4 regions of the Streptomyces sp. NPDC041968 genome follow, and region 3 is predicted to be linked to each of the others. Evidence: riboswitches for the same ligand, from Rfam matches in the RefSeq annotation. Region 3 holds a riboswitch; each other region holds the start of a gene.
The links. A riboswitch is a leader RNA that binds a small molecule or an ion and turns the genes downstream of it on or off. The one in region 3 is predicted to bind cobalamin.
Positions count from the first base shown of each region.

Region 1 (4,909 bases), on a different contig from region 3:
GTCGGTGACCTGCTGCCGGAGCTGGTCGTCGAACAGCTCCGGCTCCTCCTTGCGCACCGTGTCCACCACGTCGAAGGCGAAGGACATGTGCATGGTCTCGTCCCGGAACACCCAGTTGGTGCCGGTGGCCAGGCCGTGCAGCAGGCCCCGGCTGCGGAACCAGTACACGTAGGCGAAGGCGCCGTAGAAGAACAGGCCCTCGATGCACGCGGCGAAGCAGATGAGGTTGAGCAGGAAGCGGCGGCGGTCGGCCCGGCTCTCCAGCCGGTCGATCGACTCGACCGAGTCCATCCACTTGAAGCAGAACCCGGCCTTCTCGCGGATGGAGGGGATGTTCTCCACGGCCGCGAAGGCGGCGGCGCGGTCCTCCGGGTCGGGCAGGTAGGTGTCCAGCAGCGTCAGGTAGAACTGGACGTGCACGGCCTCCTCGAAGAGCTGGCGGGACAGGTACAGCCGCGCCTCGGGGGAGTTGATGTGCTTGTAGAGGGTGAGCACCAGGTTGTTCGCGACGATCGAGTCGCCGGTGGCGAAGAAGGCCACCAGCCGGCCGATCAGGTGCTGCTCCATGGGGCTGAGCTTCGCCAGGTCGGCGACGTCCGAGTGGAGGTCGACCTCCTCGACGTGCCAGGTGTTCTTGATGGCGTCCCGGTAGCGCTCGTAGAAGTCCGGGTAGCGCATGGGGCGCAGGGTCAGTTCGAAGCCCGGGTCGAGCAGGTTCTTGGTGGCGGGGGTCGCGGGGATCTCGGTGGTCATTACTGGCAGGCCTCGCAGGACTCGGGGTTCTCCAGGGAGCAGGCGACCGCTTCGGGATCGGGGGTCTGCTGTGCGGGGACGGTGGCCCGGGCGGCGGCGCGGGCGATGCGGGTCGCCGGGCGGGAACGCAGGTAGTACGTGGTCTTCAGGCCCTGCTTCCAGGCGTACGCGTACATCGAGGAGAGCTTCCCGATGGTCGGCGTCTCCAGGAACAGGTTCAGCGACTGGGCCTGGTCGAGGTAGGGGGTGCGGGCGGCGGCCATGTCGATCAGGCCGCGCTGCGGGATCTCCCAGGCGGTGCGGTACAGGGCGCGGACGTCCTCGGGGATCCAGGAGAAGCCCTGCACCGAGCCGTTGGCCTCGCGCAGCGCCTCGCGGGTGCGGGCGTCCCACACGCCGAGCCGCTTGAGGTCGTCCACCAGGTACGAGTTGACCTGGAGGAACTCGCCGGAGAGCGTCTCGCGCTTGAACAGGTTGGACACCTGCGGCTCGATGCACTCGTAGGCGCCCACGATCGAGGCGATGGTGGCGGTCGGGGCGATCGCCAGGAGCAGGGAGTTGCGCAGGCCGGTGGTGGCCATGCGCGCGCGCAGCGCGGCCCAGCGCTCGGGCCAGGCGGCCTCGACGCCGTAGTGGTCGGGGTGCAGCACGCCCCGGGCCGTACGGGTCTTCTCCCAGGCCGGCAGCGGGCCGTTGCGCTCGGCGAGGTCGGTGGAGGTCTCGTAGGCCGCGAGCATGATGCGCTCGGCGATGCGGGTGGAGAGGGCCTTCGCCTCGGGGGAGTCGAAGGGCAGGCGCAGCCGGAAGAAGACGTCCTGCAGGCCCATCGCGCCGAGGCCCACCGGGCGCCAGCGGGCGTTGGAGCGGCCCGCCTGCTCGGTCGGGTAGAAGTTGATGTCGACGACCCGGTCCAGGAAGGTGACGGCGGTGCGGACGGTGGCGTCCAGCCGCTCCCAGTCGAGGTCGCCCGCGGCCACGTCGACGAAGGCGCCGAGGTTGACCGAGCCCAGGTTGCAGACCGCCGTCTCCCCGTCGTCGGTGACCTCCAGGATCTCCGTGCAGAGGTTGGAGGAGTGGACGACGTGGCCCGGCTCGGCGGTCTGGTTGGCGGTGCGGTTGGCGGTGTCCTTGAAGGTCATCCAGCCGTTGCCGGTCTGCGCGAGGGTACGCATCATGCGCCCGTACAGCTCACGGGCGGGCAGCGTCCTGCGGGCCAGCCCCGCCGCCTCCGCCGCGCGGTACGCCGCGTCGAACTCCGCGCCCCAGAGGTCGACCAGCTCGGGCACGTCGGCGGGTGAGAACAGGGACCACTGCCCGTCGGCGTCCACCCGGCGCATGAACTCGTCCGGCACCCAGTGGGCGAGGTTGAGGTTGTGGGTGCGGCGGGCGTCCTCGCCGGTGTTGTCCCGCAGCTCCAGGAACTCCTCGATGTCGGCGTGCCAGGTCTCCAGGTAGACCGCCGCGGCGCCCTTGCGCCGGCCGCCCTGGTTCACGGCGGCGACCGAGGCGTCGAGCGTCTTCAGGAACGGGACGATGCCGTTGGAGTGCCCGTTGGTGCCGCGGATGAGCGAGCCGCGGGAGCGGATGCGGGAGTAGGCGATGCCGATGCCGCCGGCGTGCTTGGAGAGGCGGGCCACCTGGTGGAGGCGGTCGTAGAGGGAGTCCAGCTCGTCCTTGGGGGAGTCGAGGAGGTAGCAGGACGACATCTGGGCGTGCCGGGTGCCGGAGTTGAAGAGGGTGGGGGAGGAGGGCAGGTAGTCGAGGCGGCTCATCAGCCCGTAGAGGGCGGCCACCTCGTCGGCCGAGCGGGCGGTGTCGTCCTCGGCGAGCCCGGCGGCCACGCGCAGCATGAAGTGCTGGGGCGTCTCGACCACCTTGCGGGTGATCGGGTGCCGGAGCAGGTAGCGGCTGTGCAGGGTGCGCAGACCGAAGTAGCCGAAGCGGTCGTCGGCGGCCGGGTCGATCAGCGCGTCCAGGCGCTCCGCGTGCCGCCGTACGAACGCGGCGGTGCGGTCGGCGATCAGGCCCTCGCGGTGACCGGTGGCGACCGACCCGGTGAAGGACGTGACGCCCTGGGAGGCGGCCTCGGCCCGGATGGTGAGGGTCAGCAGGCGGGCGGCGAGCCGGGAGTAGACCGGGTCCTCCGAGATCAGTCCGGCGGCGGCCTCGGTGGCCAGCTCGCGCAGCTCGGCCTCGTCCGCACGGGCGGACCGGCCGCGCAGCGCGGCGGCGGCGACCCGGCCGGGGTCGGCGCCCGGGAGGTCGGCGGTCAGCTCGGTCAGGGTCCGCAGCAACGCGGTACCGGGACCGTCCGGTTCCCCGGTCGCCGTCACCGGGGTCGCTGAAGCCGGATCGGCTGGCGCGATGGTCACGTGGAGCACTCCCTCGCTCGGCACGGGGCCCGGCGGAGGGCAGGAGGCAGTTCACGAGCGCGCACGGCGTCGCGTCCACCGGCCCACTCCACGAGACCCGGACGTCATGGCACCCGGGCCAAGGCGGCCGGGCGCACTGTCGGCAGGTCCTCGGACTCAAGCCCGTGCGCGGACACGTGGAGACGCGAACACGCACAAGTACACCGTTGCGGGACAGTTCCGGATTCGCACCGGATTCCCCTGCGGCGACAGCGAGCACGAGCATACATCTTGTGCCGGGTACCGCCAGCACCCCCAGATGTTGTGTCCGTGAGCGTGTCGGGAGGGTGTCAGAGCGTCAGTTCATAGGTGAGCAGGGTGAAGTCGTCCAGCTTCGGCAGGGGGTTCCAGTCGCGCTCCGGGGTGCGGGTGAAACCCAGGCGCGCGTAGAGGCGGTGGGCGCCGTGCATGGTGCGCTGGGTGGACAGCACGACCCGCGCGCAGCCCGGCACGGACCGGGCGCGGTCGACGCAGGCCCGCACCAGCGCCTCGCCGGCGCCGCGTCCGCGCGCCTCGCGGGCGACGGCGAGCATGCGTATCTCGGCCTCGCCGGGACGGGCGATGTCGGCCATCGGGCCACCGCGGGGCACGAAGGTGACGCCACCGAGCACACCGCCGTCCGATGCGGCGACCAGCACCTCGGCGGCGGCCGCCCGCCGGGCCACGGCGCGCAGCTCGTGGAGGTAGGCGTCGTCCTCCCCGAAGTCGAGGAGGCCGTCGCCCAGGTAGGCGCGCGCGGTGATCTCACCGAGGGTGTCGTACTCCTCGGCCGTGGCACGCCGGATCACGAAGTCCATGCCCCCGAGTGTGCCCGACGGGTACGACAGCGGGCCGCCGGATTTCTCCGACGGCCCGCCTGAGGGAGGGGGTCAGTGCGAGGTGCCCGCCGTGGCCGGCGGCAGTTCCGCCTCGACGCCGGGGTCGCCCGCGTCCGCCGTGTAGTCACCGGGCTTGGTCTCGTCGACGCCGTCGGGCGCCTTGAGCGCCCGCATGACGAAGGTCAGGACCACGGTGACCACCACGTTCAGCACGAAGGCGGTGAGGCCGATGTAGCCGATCTCACCGATGCCCGGGATCTCGTCGGAGGAACCGCCGAAGTGCTTCTGCGTCGGCGAGGCCACCCCGTACGCGGCGACCGTGCCGTAGACCATGCCGACCGCCCAGCCGCCGAGCAGGGCCCAGCGGTGGAACCAGCGGGTGAACAGGCCGCCCACCAGGGCCGGGAAGGTCTGCAGGATCCAGATGCCGCCGAGCAGCTGGAAGTTGATCGCGACCGTCTTGTCCATGCCGAGCACGAAGACCAGCGCGCCCACCTTCACCAGCAGGGACACCAGCTTGGAGACCTTCGTCTCCTGGGCCGGGGTGGCGTCCGGCTTGATGAAGTCCTTGTAGATGTTGCGGGTGAAGAGGTTGGCGGCCGCGATCGACATGATCGCCGCCGGGACCAGGGCGCCGATGCCGATCGCCGCGAAGGCCACACCGGCGAACCAGTCCGGGAACATGTTCTCGAAGAGCTGGGGGATCGCCAGCTGCCCGTTCTCCACCTTCACCCCGGCCGCGATCGCCATGAAGCCCAGCAGCGCGAGCAGGCCCAGCATCAGCGAGTACAGCGGCAGGATCGTGGTGTTGCGGCGGATCACCTCACGGCTGCGCGAGGACAGCGTCGCGGTGATCGAGTGCGGGTACATGAAGAGCGCGAGCGCGGAGCCCAGCGCCAGCGTGGCGTAGGTCCACTGGCCGCCGTG
Region 1 is NZ_JBVJCB010000006.1:182,969-187,877, reverse strand. Features, by position in the region: gene ACZ6EG_RS16805 (ribonucleotide-diphosphate reductase subunit beta) at 1-753, opposite strand, end outside; gene ACZ6EG_RS16800 (ribonucleoside-diphosphate reductase subunit alpha) at 753-3,125, opposite strand; cobalamin riboswitch at 3,250-3,427, opposite strand; gene ACZ6EG_RS16795 (GNAT family N-acetyltransferase) at 3,455-3,961, opposite strand; gene mctP (monocarboxylate uptake permease MctP) at 4,034-4,909, opposite strand, start outside.
Region 1: linked by a shared signal. The riboswitch ahead of ACZ6EG_RS16800 (ribonucleoside-diphosphate reductase subunit alpha) and the one ahead of ACZ6EG_RS00300 (cobalamin biosynthesis protein) in region 3 are both predicted to bind cobalamin.

Region 2 (4,909 bases), on a different contig from region 3:
CGTCCAGCTCGCCCTCGTCACGGACCAGCCACACGTTCTGGCTCCCGGTGCCCGCGGTGTCCTTGAGGACGAGCGGCAGTCCGACCTCCTTGAGCAGCGGTCCGCGGGCCTCGCGGTCCGCCTCGGTGCTCTCGAAGGCCCTCGCACGGGTGAGACCCGCGCCGTACAGCCGGTCGCGTACGGCGGCCTTGTCCCGGGTCAACCGCAGGACGGCCGGCTCGAGACCCGGCAGGCCGAGGCGTTCGGCGAGGGCGGCGCCGGCCAGGGTCCACGTGTCGGTGGAACTGATCAGGCCGCGCAGCCCCGGATCGCGCCCGAGCAGACCGGCCACCCCGTCCACGTCGAAGGTGTCGGTCACGACGACGTCGAGGGCGCCGGCGGGCAGCCGGTCCAGTTCGTGGGCGTAGTAGGCGGGGTCCCGGGTGAGGAGCAGCAGCCGCTCGCCGAGCAGGTCGGCGGCGCGGACCAGGTGGCCGAGGCCGAAGGTCAGCGACTCCAGGCAGGCCACGGTCATACGGCGCTCTCCGTCCGGCCGGCGGGGCAGGGGGTGCGCTGCCACGCCATCCTCGACCAGGGCATGGTCATCTCCTGCGGCGCACGGACCTCGACGGGCTTCAGCGCGGCCGGGTCCAGGGCCTCGGCGTGCCGGGTGAACACGCGCTCCACGTAGCGGTGTCCGGTGTCGGCCCCGATCACCAGGTGCACGCGGTCGGGGTGGCGGCGGGCCTCGTACGTCGCCGTCAGGTAGCCGGCCCCGGTGGACAGCCCGGCGAACACCGCGTGCTCGCGCAGCAGGGCGACGGCGCCCGACATGGCGTGGGTGAAGTCCAGCCAGTGCACGGTGTCGTAGAGGTGGTGGCGGACGTTGTCGAAGACGATCGACGAACCGATGCCGGCGATGATCGCCTCGGGGTCGTGATGGTCCTGGCTGCCGAAGGTGACGCTGCCGAAGGGCTGGACGCCGACCAGGCGCACGGAAGGGTCCGCGGCGCGCAGGCGTTCCACGATGCCGCCGGTCGAGGCTCCGGAGCCCACCCCGCCGACGACGGTCAGCGGCGCGCCCGGGAAGTCCGCCGCGATCCGGTCGGCGACCTCCTGGTAGCCGAGGTAGTGGACGTCGTCGTGGTACTGGCGCATCCAGTGGTGTCCGGGCCGCTCGGCGAGTATCTCCCGCACCCGTCGCACCCGCAGTTCCTGGTCGAGCTTGAGGTTCCGCGACGGTCTGACCTGCTCCACGGTGCTGCCCAGTATCTCCAGCTGGGCGAGGGTGGTGGCGTCGACGGTGGTGGACGCGACGATGTGGCACCGCATGCCGTACCGGTGGCAGGCCAGGGCGAGGGCGTAGGCGTAGATGCCGCTGGAGCTGTCGACCAGGGTCTGGCCCGGACGGACGGTGCCCCGCTCCAGCAGGTGGCGGACGGCGGCCAGGGCCGAGTAGATCTTCATCGACTCGAACCGCAGCAGGACCAGGCCGTCGGTGAGCCGGACGAGGTCGGGGACTTTCAGGGCGTCGGCGATGTGGGGGTGGATCACCCGTAGCCTCCTTGGGCGAAGGTGCACTGGTGGCCGAGCGAGCGGAAGAACGCGGACAGTTCGGACTTGACCTCGGCGCGGGGGCGCGAGGTGAAGAGATAGCCGGCCAGGCAGCCGGTGTGGGCGACGAAGACGCCGTCGGCGCCGAACCGCTCACGCTGGGCCCGCAGGCTGGGGAAGGTCGCCTTGGGCAGCACCTCCTGGGACAGCGCGGCGCTGACCGTGGCGGCCCGGGCGACGGCGGCCGGGTCGCCCGAGTCGAAGCCCTTCACCAGATCGGTGAGGCACCGCTGGTACTCGTCGCCGCGGCGCCGGTAGTGGTCCAGCAGGAGGGGAGTGACGGCGGCGGTGTCCACGGTGCCGGGTTCCGTGACGAAGGCGGTGTGGAACCCGATGTCCGGGCCGAGTCGCCGCACCACCCGGTGCCGGCCGCTGAGATACAGGGCGAACTCGTCGAGGAAGACACTGTCGGCGCGCTCGATGTCCGCCAGGACGCCGAGGACCACGTCCGCGTCGTACGGCAGGGAGAAGACGCGGAACAGACAGCGCAGGGTCGCCACGATGTCCGCCGTCGAACTGGCCATCCCCACGCCCACCGGCAGTTCGGAGTGGGTGTGCCAGTCGCCCGGGGGCAGGGAGAGGCCGTAGTGGTCCAGGAAGAGCCGGGCCGCCGTCGCCGACTTCTCCCCCAGCGCCGACGGTCGCGGTGCCCCGGTCGCCGTCCGCGGGGTGAAGTACACCCAGGAGTGACGGTCCACCGGAAAGGACACCACGGCGATCTCGGGATCGGAGCCCGCTCGCAACGGGCCCTGGTACAGCTCGCCCAGAGTGCCGTGGCAGACACCGGACACCGTGCCGTCGGACACGTCCGGTTCTTGCGGAGCGCCCGCGCCGGGGCCGGGGAGGGTGCGCCCCGGTCCGTCGGACGGCGTGTCGGCCCGGGGCCGGTACGGCCGCCGCGAACCGGCTGGATCCCGCACACCGTCCTCCTCCGTACCGGGCCTTGAACACCGACAGGGAGGGAGGCGCGGCCACACGCACGACGTACGACCGCCCATACCGCCGACCCAGTCCACGAGGTCACGTGCACAGCCCGCGCGGGACGCGGGCGCAGTGGCAGGTCTTCGGACTCGCGGGCACGTCCGCCGGGAGGGCGGACACCTACCGGCCGTCTCTTCCCCGGCCCTGACACGGGCCCAGTGACATCGACGGCTCTCGTTCCCACTCACCGCTGCGGGACAGCCCCGGACTCGCACCGGGTTCCCTCTTGCGTCACGCTTCGGGCGTCCGGGCGGACGGGAGGCGCGAACCGACTGCGTGCATCAGCGTAGAGGGGCTCTTGACCCCTGCGAAAGTAGGGCTCCGGCGGTTGTCTTGAAAGTGGAGGGGAGGCAGAAACAGGTGGGTCTCCGGGTGTCGTTGTCGTGACGGCTCTGGCCGGATAGCACCTCTGAGGTTCCTCGCCCCATCAGCCAGACTTGTTGCCTCACGACACACGCACACCGTTGCCGCGGTGGCCCGTGCCCGGGAGGCCCCTGATGACGTCAGACACCAGGCCGGACGAGGACGGGGCGGTAGGGACCCCGCCCGGACTGCCGCGCCCTCCCGGTGACCGCGTCGCTCTGCGCGCCGATCTTCGCTCCGCCCTGCCGGACGCCACCGCGGCGGTGGTGGTGACGGCGCTCGTCTTCGCGTTGCTGTGGGCGCGCATGGAGTCGGGTGCTTCGGACACCGTCGCGGTGATGCCGTTCATGGACGATGCCCGTACCTACTGGATGTACCTGCTCAGCCAGGCTTTCGGCTGGTCGGGACTGCTGTGGGCCTGGTGCACGGTGATCTTCGGCCTGTTGCTGTCGGGGCCGCGCCCCGCCCGGCTGCCGGTCTCCCGGCAGGTGCTGGAGCGCTGGCACCGCACCACGAGCCTGACCACGATGGCGCTGATGTTCGCGCACGCGCTGATGTTCGCCGCGGAACTCGTGCGCTACGAGACGGCACTGGACTGGGCCGAGCGGCTGTGGGTGGGCTTCGCCGACAGCTTCGTCCCCCTCTGGTACGACTCCGGCACCGGCCGGATCGCCATCCCGATCGGACAGGGCGCCCTGTACCTGGCGGTCCCGCTCGGGCTGCTGTTCTACGTCCGGCACCGCTTCGGAGCGAGGACCTGGCGACGCCTGCACCGCTTCGTGATCGTCGTCTACGTGCTGAGCGTGTGGCACACGCTGCTGTACGGCACCAACGTCTGGTACGGGGAGTGGCCGCGCACCGTGCTGTGGCTGCTGCAACTTCCCATCGCCGCACTGCTGTTGCTGCGGCTGCTGAGACCTGCCCGGCGGGCGGAGCGGTTGGGTCCCGCGGGCGAGGGCGCGACCCGGCCGGGGTGGTGGGTGCGGGCGGCGGGACGGGTCGTCGCCGGAGCCGTCGTCATCGGGCTGGTCATCGTGGTGGTGTCGGGCCGTGACGGCGGACGGGCCCGTCCGGACGATCCGCCCGCGACGGCCCCGCACACCCAGGAAACGGACTGACGGCCGGCACCGGGCGGGCGGCACGGCGTTCCGGGATGGCAGGATGGCCGGCGACAAAGGCGACGGCGGAACGAGGAAGCCGGTGTGAATCCGGCGCGGTCCCGCCACTGTGATCGGCGAGCGACTCCCGACAGGCCACCGCCCAGCGACGGGTGGGAAGGCCGGGACGAGCATCGACCCGAGAGCCAGGAGACTCACGCGGTCGCCTCCTCGACGGACCACCGGGGCGGATCTCCCCGGAGAGAGGGACGGCACCGCATGCCCGCAACGCCGGCCGGACGAACGACGGACGACGCGAGGACCGCCACGGCCACCGGCCGCGTGCCGTGCCGCGTCGTCGTGTGCCGCGACTGCTGCTGCGGCACCCCCAAAGTGCCCGGCGTGGACCACGCGGCCCAGACCGAGCGCCTGCGCGCCGCGGTACCGGTACGCGTCTCCGACTGCCTCGACGTCTGCGCACAGGCCAACGTCATCGTCGTACAGCCCTCCGCGGAGGGCCGGGCCGCCGGAGCCCGGCCCGTCTGGCTGGGACTGGTCAACGACCCGGACGCGACCGAGGACATCGCCGCCTGGGCACGCGCCGGCGGACCGGGCGTCGCGCCCCGGCCGGACATCCTCGACCTGTACGCCATCACACCACCGCGCCGGAGCCCGGCCTCCTGACCGTCACAGGGAGCGTACGAACACGGAGCCGGAGAAAGGGACAGCAACGTGCACGCAGCCCGCGCCTCGACGGCGTCCGTCACCGCCGCCCTGCACGACGTGGCGGGCCTCGGCGGCTTCTTCGCACTGCGGGTCGGCGGAGAGGACGACGGCTGGCATCCGGTCGCCCGCTGCTACGCCGCGGGTTTCAC
Region 2 is NZ_JBVJCB010000004.1:354,127-359,035, forward strand. Features, by position in the region: gene ACZ6EG_RS12575 (ATP-grasp domain-containing protein) at 1-514, opposite strand, end outside; gene ACZ6EG_RS12580 (cysteine synthase family protein) at 511-1,533, opposite strand; gene ACZ6EG_RS12585 (GHMP family kinase ATP-binding protein) at 1,530-2,399, opposite strand; cobalamin riboswitch at 2,632-2,863, opposite strand; gene ACZ6EG_RS12590 (ferric reductase-like transmembrane domain-containing protein) at 3,072-4,055, shown strand; cobalamin riboswitch at 4,084-4,267, shown strand; gene ACZ6EG_RS12595 ((2Fe-2S) ferredoxin domain-containing protein) at 4,314-4,718, shown strand; gene ACZ6EG_RS12600 ((2Fe-2S)-binding protein) at 4,767-4,909, shown strand, end outside.
Region 2: linked by a shared signal. The riboswitch ahead of ACZ6EG_RS12585 (GHMP family kinase ATP-binding protein) and the one ahead of ACZ6EG_RS00300 (cobalamin biosynthesis protein) in region 3 are both predicted to bind cobalamin.

Region 3 (4,909 bases):
CGCGATTCGACCTCGTCCTCGATGTGCTCGCCGAGCAACTGGAAGCCCCCGCAGATCCCGAGCACCGGGCGGCCCTCGGCGGCCCTGCGGACGAGCGCGTCCGCGAGCCCGCGCTCCCGCAGCCATCGGAGCGCCCGGACCGTCCCGCGGGTACCCGGCACGATCACGAGATCGGCGTCCGCCAGCTCCTCCGGCCGGTCCACGAACCGCACCACGACCCCCGGTTCGGCGGCGAGCGCGTCCACGTCCGTGAAGTTGGACATCAACGGGACGGCGCACACGGCGACCCGCAGCACGTCCTCGCCGACCGGCGGCGCGACGACCGACTCCCGCACCGTCCCGCGCAGGGACACGCGCAGCCCGTCCTCCTCGTCGATCCCGAGGCCGTGCCGGAAGGGCAGCACGCCGTACGCCCGCCGCCCGGTGAGGCCGTGCAGCATGTCCAGGCCGGGCTCCAGCAGCGACACGTCGCCCCGGAACTTGTTGACGAGGAACCCGGCGACCAGCGCCTGGTCCTCGGACGACAGCAGGGCCACCGTGCCGAAGAAGGAGGCGAAGACGCCCCCGCGGTCGATGTCGCCGACGACCAGCACGGGGAACCCGGCGCCCCGGGCGATCCCCATGTTCACGATGTCGGTCCGGCGCAGGTTGATCTCGGCCGGACTGCCCGCCCCCTCGCAGATCACCGCGTCATACGTGCCCCGCAGCTCGGCCAGGCAGTCCAGCACCGTGCCGAGCAACTGCCGCTGGCGCCCGCCGTGGTAGCCGCGGGCGCTCATCTCGCCGACCGGCTTGCCGAGCAGCACGACCTGGCTGCTGCGCTCGCCCCCCGGCTTGAGCAGCACCGGGTTCATCAGCGCGGTCGGCTCCACCCGGCACGCCTGGGCCTGCATGGCCTGCGCCCGCCCGATCTCCGCGCCCTCGCGGGTCACGAAGGAGTTCAGCGACATGTTCTGCGCCTTGAAGGGCGCGACCTTGACGCCCTGCCGCACCAGCCAGCGGCAGATCCCGGCGGTGACGACGCTCTTGCCGGCGTCGGAGGTGGTGCCGGCGACGAGGAGGCCACCGCTCATGAGTCACGTCCCTTCGTGAGTGCCCGGCGTGCGAGCAGCCGTGCGCCGGCGCACACGCCCAGCGCCAGCCAGCCCACGCGCCGGGAGAGCCGGACGGCCCGGTCGATGTCGCCGGAACCGGGCAGGACGGCGCGACCGGCCGCCCCGTTGAGGACGGGCCGGTGCTCCACCCGCCCGCCGTAGGAGAGCGTCCCGCCGAGCCGCACGCCGAGGGCGCCCGCGAACGACGCCTCCACGGGGCCGGCGTTGGGGCTCGGGTGCCGCCCGGCGTCGGCACGCCACGCCCGTACGGCGCCCCGCGGATCGCCGCCGGCGACGGTGGCGAGGACGGCGGTCAGGCGGGCGCCGGGCCAGCCCGCGAGGTCGTCGAGCCGGGCCGAGGCCCACCCGAACCGGCGGTACCGGGCGGACCTGTGGCCGACCATGGCGTCCAGGGTGTTCACCGCGCGGAAGCCGAGCAGCCCGGGCACTCCGGCGACGGCGCCCCACACGAGGGCGCCCACCACCGCGTCCGAGGTGTTCTCGGCGACGGACTCGACGACGGCCCGGGCGATCCCGTCGGCGTCCAGGGCCTGCGGGTCCCGTCCGCACAGGTGCGGCAGCCGCGCCCGGGCCGCCTCGACGTCGCCGGCCTCCAGGGCCCGCCCGATGGCGTGCGCCTCCCGGGCGAGCGAGGTCCCGCCGACGACGGCCCAGGTGGCGGCGCCGGTCAGCGCGACGGATGCGGCGGGGGAGCGGCGTACGGCGCGTGCGGCGGAGGCCCCGAGGGCGGCGGCGCCACCGGCGCACAGGGCGGTGTGCAGCGCGCCCCGGCCCCGGTGGTCACGCCACAGCACCCGTTCCACGGCACCGGCGGCACGGCCGAACGCGGCGACCGGGTGCCCGCGGCGCGGATCGCCGAGGAGGAGGTCGCCGAGGAGGCCGGCGGCGGCGCCGTACGCGAAGACGCGTTCGGCGCGCACGGCTCAGCCGGCCGCGGGGCGGGGGAGGGTGTCGCTGGGGCACCCGGAGTCACCGGTGTACCTGGAACGGCAGCCGCGCATGGCGATACGTCCTCACTCAGGGTGTCCGCGCCCTGGCTGGAAGAGACCGGCGGTGAGAGTTCCTGGCTCCCGGGGATGGGCTCCCCGGTCACAGTGGCGGGACCGCGCCGGAATCGCACCGGGCTTCCTCTCCTGCCGCCGTAATGGCTCCGGCAGTCCACCACGGCCCGCGAACACCCGTCAACCTGGCGTTGACCTGCGACGGGGGAGTGTGCGAAGCCCCACACGCGGGTGGTGTGCGCCGGCACGCGAAGAGGCGGGGTGCGGGACGGTGGGTGTCCGTCCCGCACCCCGCCTCACGGGTGTGCGGTGATCGTTCGCGCGACGCTCAGGCGACGATCAGGTAGATGCCGTACGCCACCGCCGCCGCGCAGGCCGCGAAGCACGCGTACGCGCCGGTGACCGCGAGGGCCGCGGAGCCGCCCTGGGCGGTGGCCCGCTCCTGGCGGGAGAGGCCGACGATGCCGAGCGTGAACAGGCCCACCAGGATCACGGTGGCCGCGAGGCTGACTCCGAAGACGGAGCCGAGAGCTGCCCAGTCGATGCTCATGGAGGTTCGCTTCTTCCTTCGTACCCGGGGGCGGGCTCAGACGGTGGTGGTGGCCGACGGGGACTTGGCGTCGGGCGCGGCGGCCGGGACGGCGGCGGCCAGTTCCTCGGCCGCCCCGGTCGGCGGCGGGGAGACGGCGGCCATCGCCGTGGTCACCACACCGGACGGCTCGGGCTCGTCGATGACGTTGGTGTGGTCGACGACCTCGCGCCGGGAGACCTTCCAGATGGCGGCGCTGGAGGCGATCAGGAAGACGGCCACGAGGGCGGTGCCCCAGTCGCCCAGGCCGCAGACCCACTCGGCGATCGCGGCGACCAAGGCCGCGGCCGGCAGGGTCAGGCCCCACGCGACGAACATCCGGGTCGCCGTGGACCAGCGCACCACGCCGCCCTTGCGGCCGAGGCCCGCGCCCATCACCGCACCGGAGACCGAGTGCGTCGTGGAGAGGGAGAAGCCGAGGTGCGAGGAGGCCAGGATGACCGTGGCGGCGCTGGTCTGGGCGGCGAAGCCCTGCTGCGGCTGGAGGTCGGTCAGACCCTTGCCCATCGTGCGGATGATGCGCCAGCCGCCGAGGTAGGTGCCGAGGGCGATGGCGATGCCCGCGGACAGGATGACCCACATGGGCGGGTCGGAGTCCGGGGCGAGGGCGCCGCCCGCGACCAGGGCCAGGGTGATGATGCCCATCGTCTTCTGGGCGTCGTTGGTGCCGTGGGCCAGCGAGACGAGGCCGGCGGAGGCGATCTGCCCGGCGCGGTAGCCCTTCGCGGCGGCCTTGCCGTCGGCCTTGCGGCCGAGCCGGTACGTCAGCCGCGCGCCCAGCATCGCCGCGATGCCCGCGACCAGCGGGGCGGCGATCGCCGGGAGGAGGACCTTGGTGACGAGCACGTCGCCGTGGACCGCGCCGACGCCGGCCGAGGCGACGGCGGCACCGATCAGGCCGCCCATGAGGGCGTGCGAGGAGCTGGACGGAAGCCCGACCAGCCAGGTCAGCAGGTTCCAGAGGATCGCGCCGACGAGGGCGGCGAAGATGACCTCGGGACGGATGCCGGTCTCGTCGACGAGACCCTTGGAGATCGTGTTGGCGACCTCCACCGAGAGGAAGGCGCCGACAAGGTTGAGGACGGCGGACATCGCCACCGCCACCTTGGGCTTGAGCGCACCGGTCGAAATGGTCGTTGCCATCGCGTTCGCGGTGTCGTGGAAACCGTTCGTGAAATCGAACGCGAGTGCGGTTACCACCACAATCGCGAGGATCAGCGAGAAGCTTTCCATTTACCCAGGCAATCGTTCGAGGTCATTGGCTGGTCGAACGTAGGTAACCAGAGTGAACGGAAGATGAACTGGGATAGGCGTCGCAGTGACCGGAACGAGGGACGTCACCTTCCGCTCCGTGCCCGCGCCGATGCTCTGCGGAGACGTGCCTGGCAGGATCGCCGGGGATCGGTGATCGACGGGACGGCAGGGGTGCACGGCCTGCGGGGAGGAGCTGGTGACTGTGACGCGATCGACGGGCGGACGGGTGGACCCGGAGGTGGCCGAGGCCTGGGAGGTTCTCGTCGCCACGGCCCGGCGGACGGTGGCGGACGGACTGGTGGTCGGCACCTCCGGCAACGTCTCGGCGCGCGTCGGCGACACGGTGCTGGTCACCCCTTCGGGGGTGCCGTACGACCGTCTGGCGCCGGCCGACGCGACCGGCGTGGACCTCGACGGCCGGCAGGTGCTCGGGACGCTGGTCCCCACCAGCGAACTGCCCCTGCACCTCGCCGTGTACCGCGCCACCGACGCCCGGGCCGTCGTCCACACCCACGCCGTGCACGCGACGGCGGTCTCGCTGCTCGTGCCCGAACTCCCGCCGGTCCACTACATGGCCGCCGCGCTGGGCGGCCCGGTCCGGGTCGCCCGCTACGCGACCTACGGCACCGACGAACTGGCCCGCGCCGTGCTCGACGCCCTCACCGGCCGCACCGGCTGCCTCCTGCAGAACCACGGCACGCTCACCTACGGCGCCTCCCTGGACCAGGCCTACGACCGCACCGCCCAGCTGGAGTGGATGTGCCGCCTGTGGCTGACGGCCTCCGCGGTGCCGGGCCGCTCCCCGTCCCTGCTGACCGAGGAGCAGCTCGCCGAGGTGACGGAGCGGCTCCGGGGGTACGGCCAGCGGACCTGACGGCCCTGGCTCGGCGGTCACCGTGACGGCGGGCCACGACGGGAGAAGGCGGGAGAGGACGCCAGAAGGGGGACGA
Region 3 is NZ_JBVJCB010000001.1:54,840-59,748, reverse strand. Features, by position in the region: gene ACZ6EG_RS00305 (cobyric acid synthase) at 1-1,073, opposite strand, end outside; gene ACZ6EG_RS00300 (cobalamin biosynthesis protein) at 1,070-2,035, opposite strand; cobalamin riboswitch at 2,154-2,293, opposite strand; gene ACZ6EG_RS00295 (hypothetical protein) at 2,445-2,666, opposite strand; gene ACZ6EG_RS00290 (inorganic phosphate transporter) at 2,703-3,938, opposite strand; gene ACZ6EG_RS00285 (class II aldolase/adducin family protein) at 4,156-4,833, shown strand.

Region 4 (4,909 bases), on a different contig from region 3:
CGTACGCACCGCCGGTTTCGCCGGGTTCCTGCTGGCCCTGCGCTGGCCGCCGCTGGCGGTCTGGGCGCTGGTCCTGACGTGCTGCGGTGCCGCGCTGTACCTGCCCGCCAACAAGGCCTACCTGGTGCACGGCGTCGACGACGAGCGCCGCCCGGCCTTCCTCTCGGCGGGCAACGCGGCACTCAACGCCGGGATGGCCGTCGGCCCGCTCATCGCCGGGCCGTTCGTCCTGTCCTCGCCCGGCTGGCTCTTCGCGGCCGTCACGGCGCTGTTCCTCGCGGTCACCGTGGGACACGCGCGGCTGCCCGGAACGGACGCGGAACAGACCACCGGGCCGGGCGAAAAGGCCGCCAAGGGTCTCCTGGCGGGCCTCGCACCACTGCCGTTCGCCGCCAACGCGCTGGCCTTCTACCTCTACTTCCACTTCCAGCACTTCCTGGCGGTGTACGCCGTCGAGCGCGCCTCCGGCGCGTTCTACAGCGTGGTGCTGCTGCTCTGTTTCGCTCTGGTCATCGTCGTGCAGCCGCTCGCGTCGGGTCTGATCCGGCGCATGCCGTACGCCCTCGCCCTCGCGGTCGGTTTCACCGGTTTGGCGGCGGGCCTGGCCGTGCTGGCGGCGGGTACCCGGGCGGCCCTGCTGGCGGGCGGCGCGTTGATCACTCTCGGCGACATCGTGCTGTTCCTCAAGAACGACCTGGAGGCGCTGCGCCGCAGCCCCCGCTCCGACGCCGTCGTCTTCGGGCAGCAGCGGCTGGCCGCGGGCCTGGGCGCCTGCGCGAGCGGCGCGCTGGGCGGGCAGCTGTACGGCCTCGGCGAACGGACCGGGCACACCGGCTGGTTCTGGCTGCTGGCGGCCGCCCAGTGCCTGCTGCTCCCCCCTCTGCTGCTCACGCTGCGCCGACGCCCGGCGCGGCCCCCTGTCCCCGACGGCGACCACGAAGGAGCACTGACGCGCGATGACACGGACGGGCGGATTCCAGGACGATGACTTCTGGACCGAGTTCCACGACTTCCTCTTCTCCGAGCAGCGCTACGAGCAGGCCGAGGAACTGCTCGACACCTCTCCCCTGCTCGCTCTCCCCGACGGAGCACGCGTGCTGGACCTGTGCTGCGGGCCGGGCGTCTTCACCGTGCCCCTCGCCCGCCGGGGGCACCGCGTGACGGGAGTCGACCTGAGCCCGGCCATGCTGGACCGGGCACGCAAGCGGTCGGCCGACGCCGGTGCCGACGTGACGTACGTGCGGGCCGACGCACGCGACTACGAGGCGCCGGGCGGCTTCGACGTCGTCCTCAACATGTTCACCTCCTTCGGGTACTTCGAGGACCCCGCCGACAACGCGCGCGTGCTGCGCACCATGTACACCTGCCTGGCGCCCGGCGGCACGCTCGTCCTCGACCTCGCCGGGAAGGAACTCCTGGCCCGCAGGGTCACTCCGCCCAAGGTGGTGCGGCGGGGCGACGACCTGATGGTGCAGACCGACACCGTGCTGAACGAGTGGGCGCGGCTGCGCAGCGAGTGGGTGCTGGTCCGGGGCGACCGGGTGACGCGGGCCACCTTGACGTGGTTCGTGTACAGCGCCGTGGAGTTGCGGCGGATGGCCGAGGAGGCCGGCTTCGGCCGCGTGGAGGTCTTCGGCGGGTTCGACGGCCGCCCCTACGACGAGGACGCCGAACGGCTCGTCCTGCGGGCCGTCCGCGAAGGGTGAGGCAGGAGCGGGGCGTGCGGCCGGGAACCGCACGCCCTTTCGCCGTCGGCTCGGCGAAACGTAGGATCACCTGGTCATCGCCGCGACGGGAGACAGGAAGCCGGTGCGAATCCGGCACGGTCCCGCCACTGTGACCGGGGAGCGCCCCTCCGACACGCCACTGCGCACCGCGCGGGAAGGCGGGGGGAACGTCGATCCGGGAGTCAGGACACTGGTCCGTCGCGGGCCCGATCCGAGGAGCGCGGACTCCAGGAGGCTTCACGTGTCCCAGCTGTTCACCCCTGCCCGCACGCGCGGGTTCCTTCGTGCCACGGCCGCTGCCGTGGCACTGTCGTCGGTGCTGCTCACCACCGGCTGCGGTGCGTCCGACGAGGGCGGCGGCGACGCCAAGGCCACCGCCGCCGTGCCCGCGGGCTTCCCGGTCACCGTCGACAACTGCGGCGTGCGGACGACGTACGACAGGCCGCCGTCGCGGGTGGTCACCATCCACCAGCACCCGGCGGAGCTCATGCTCGCGCTCGGTCTGAAGGACCGCATGGTCGGCACGGCCTTCCCCGACTCCGCCGTGCTGCCGGAGCTGAAGGAGGACTACGAGGCGATTCCCGAACTGGCGGGAAGGGAACCGTCGTTCGAGAAGGTCCTGGACGCCGAACCCGACTTCGTCTACGGCGGCTACGGCAGCGCCTTCGCCGAGAACGAGGGCCGCTCCCGCGAGGCGTTCACCGACGCGGGCATCGACACCTACCTCAACCGCGAGTACTGCGGCGAGAAGCAGGTGACGATGAAGGACACGTACGACGAGATCCGCACCATCGGCAGGATCTTCGGCGTCCCGGACCGGGCCGACGCGCTGGTCGCGGACCTGGAGGGCCGCGTCGGCAAGGCCGCCACCGGCGTCCGGGGCGAACCCCGGGTGCCCGTCTTCGTCTACGACAGCGGCGACAAGAGCGCCTTCACCGCGGGCGGCAAGAGCCTCGGCACCGAGCTGATCCGGCTGGCCGGGGGCGAGAACGTCTTCGCCGACCTCGACGACGTCTTCGGTGACGTCTCCTGGGAGCAGGTCGTCGAGCGCGGGCCCGAAGTCATCGCCATCTACGACTACGCCGGCGCCGGAAGCGTCGAGGAGAAGAAGAAGTACCTGCTCTCCCAGCCCGCGCTCGCCGACGTACCCGCCGTCAGGAACAAGCGGTTCGTCGTCCTGCCGCTGACCGCCACCCTGGTCGGCATCCGCTCGGCCTACGCGGTCGAGGACCTGGCCCGCGGGCTGCACCCCAAGAGCTTCCGATGACGCAGGCCGTCACCGGCACGTCCACCGGACGGACGGTCCGTCGGCGCGGCGCCGAGGAGCCGGGAGGGGGCGGTACGCGGCTGGCCGTCACGCTGCTCGTCCTCACCGTCCTGCTGCTCGCCTCCGCCACGGCCGGCCTCGCGATCGGTTCCGTCCAGGTGCCGCCCGGCCAGGTGTGGGGCATCGTGACGCACGCCCTGGGGGCCGACTGGCAGGATCCGGACTGGTCGCGGGCCCGGGAGACCATCGTGGTGGACGTCCGGGCGCCGCGGGTGCTGCTCGGTGCGGTCACCGGCGCCGGCCTGGCGGTGATCGGCACCGCCCTGCAGGCTCTGGTGCGCAATCCGCTCGCCGAGCCGTACCTGCTGGGCGTCTCCTCCGGGGCGTCCCTCGGCGCGGTCTCCGTGATCGTGTTCGGCGTCACCCTCTTCGGTCCGCTCTCCCTGTCGGTGGCCGCCTTCGTCGGCGCCCTGGGCGCGCTCGTCCTCGTGTATGCCACCGCCCGCACCGGCGGACGCATCACCTCGGCGCGGCTGGTGCTGTCCGGGGTGGCGATCGCGGCGGTGCTCACCGCGGTCCTCGATCTGCTGCTGCTCACCACCGACCGGGGCAACGAGGCCCGCGCGGTCCTCGCCTGGACCCTCGGCGGCCTCGGCGGGGTCGGCTGGGGCACGCTGTGGCTGCCGAGCGGCGCCCTGCTGCTCGGCGTCGCCGTCCTCCTCGTGCAGGCCCGCAACCTGAACCTGCTGCTGGCCGGCGAGGAGGCGGCCACCACGATGGGGCTGGACGTGGCCCGCTTCCGCGCCCGGCTGTTCGTGGTGCTCTCCCTGGTCACGGGCGTACTGGTCGCGGCTGCCGGGCCGATCGGCTTCGTCGGCCTGATGATGCCCCACATCGTGCGGCTCTTCGTCGGCGGCGACCACCGCCGGGTCCTGCCGACGGCGGCCCTGGGCGGGGCGGTCTTCCTGGTCTGGGCCGACATCGCCGCGCGGACGGTCGCCGCGCCGGCGGAGATACCCGTCGGCGTGCTCACGGCCCTGTGCGGCGGGCCGTTCTTCCTGTGGCTGATGCGCCGGGACGCCCGGCGCGGCACCGACCGAGGAGTGGCATGACCCCGACCGACCTGAGCGTGGACGGCGTCACGCTCACCGCGGGAGCCCGCCACCTGGTGCGCGACGTCTCCCTGACCGCCCGCCCGGGCGAGACCGTCGGGCTCGTCGGCCCCAACGGCAGCGGGAAGTCCAGTCTCCTGCGCGCCGTCTACCGCGTCCTGCGCCCCGCCACCGGTCAGGTCCGGGTCGACGGAGGCGACGCCTGGTCGCTGCCGGTGCGGCGACTGGCCCGCACGGTGGCGGCGGTGGTCCAGGACTCGGCCGCCGACTTCGACCTCGCCGTCCGCGAGGTCGTCGCCATGGGCCGCACCCCGCACAAGCGGCTCCTGGCCGGCGACACCCCCGAGGACGCCGAACTCGTCGACTCCGCGCTCCTCGCGGTGGACGCCGTCCACCTGGCGGACCGCCCCTTCGACCGGCTCTCCGGCGGCGAGCGCCAACGCGTCCTCATCGCGCGCGCCCTCGCCCAGCAGCCCACCCTGCTGGTCCTCGACGAACCCACCAACCACCTCGACATCCGGCACCAGTTGTCCGTGCTCGGCATCCTGCGCCGGCTGCCCGCCACCGTGCTGCTCGCCCTGCACGACCTCAACCTGGCCGCCTACTACTGCGACCGCCTCTACGTGCTGAACGACGGTGCGGTCACCGCCTCGGGACCGCCCGCCGAGATCCTCACCCCACGGCTCCTGGCGGAGGTGTACGGAGTGGAGGCGGAGGTCGCCACTCATCCGCGCACCGGCGCCCCGCAGGTGACGTTCCTTCCCGGGGAACCACCGCGTACCGCGCCTCGGACGTGAGGGCCC
Region 4 is NZ_JBVJCB010000004.1:348,208-353,116, reverse strand. Features, by position in the region: gene ACZ6EG_RS12570 (MFS transporter) at 1-988, shown strand, start outside; gene ACZ6EG_RS12565 (class I SAM-dependent methyltransferase) at 957-1,706, shown strand; cobalamin riboswitch at 1,763-1,940, shown strand; gene ACZ6EG_RS12560 (ABC transporter substrate-binding protein) at 1,969-2,994, shown strand; gene ACZ6EG_RS12555 (FecCD family ABC transporter permease) at 2,991-4,106, shown strand; gene ACZ6EG_RS12550 (ABC transporter ATP-binding protein) at 4,103-4,903, shown strand.
Region 4: linked by a shared signal. The riboswitch ahead of ACZ6EG_RS12560 (ABC transporter substrate-binding protein) and the one ahead of ACZ6EG_RS00300 (cobalamin biosynthesis protein) in region 3 are both predicted to bind cobalamin.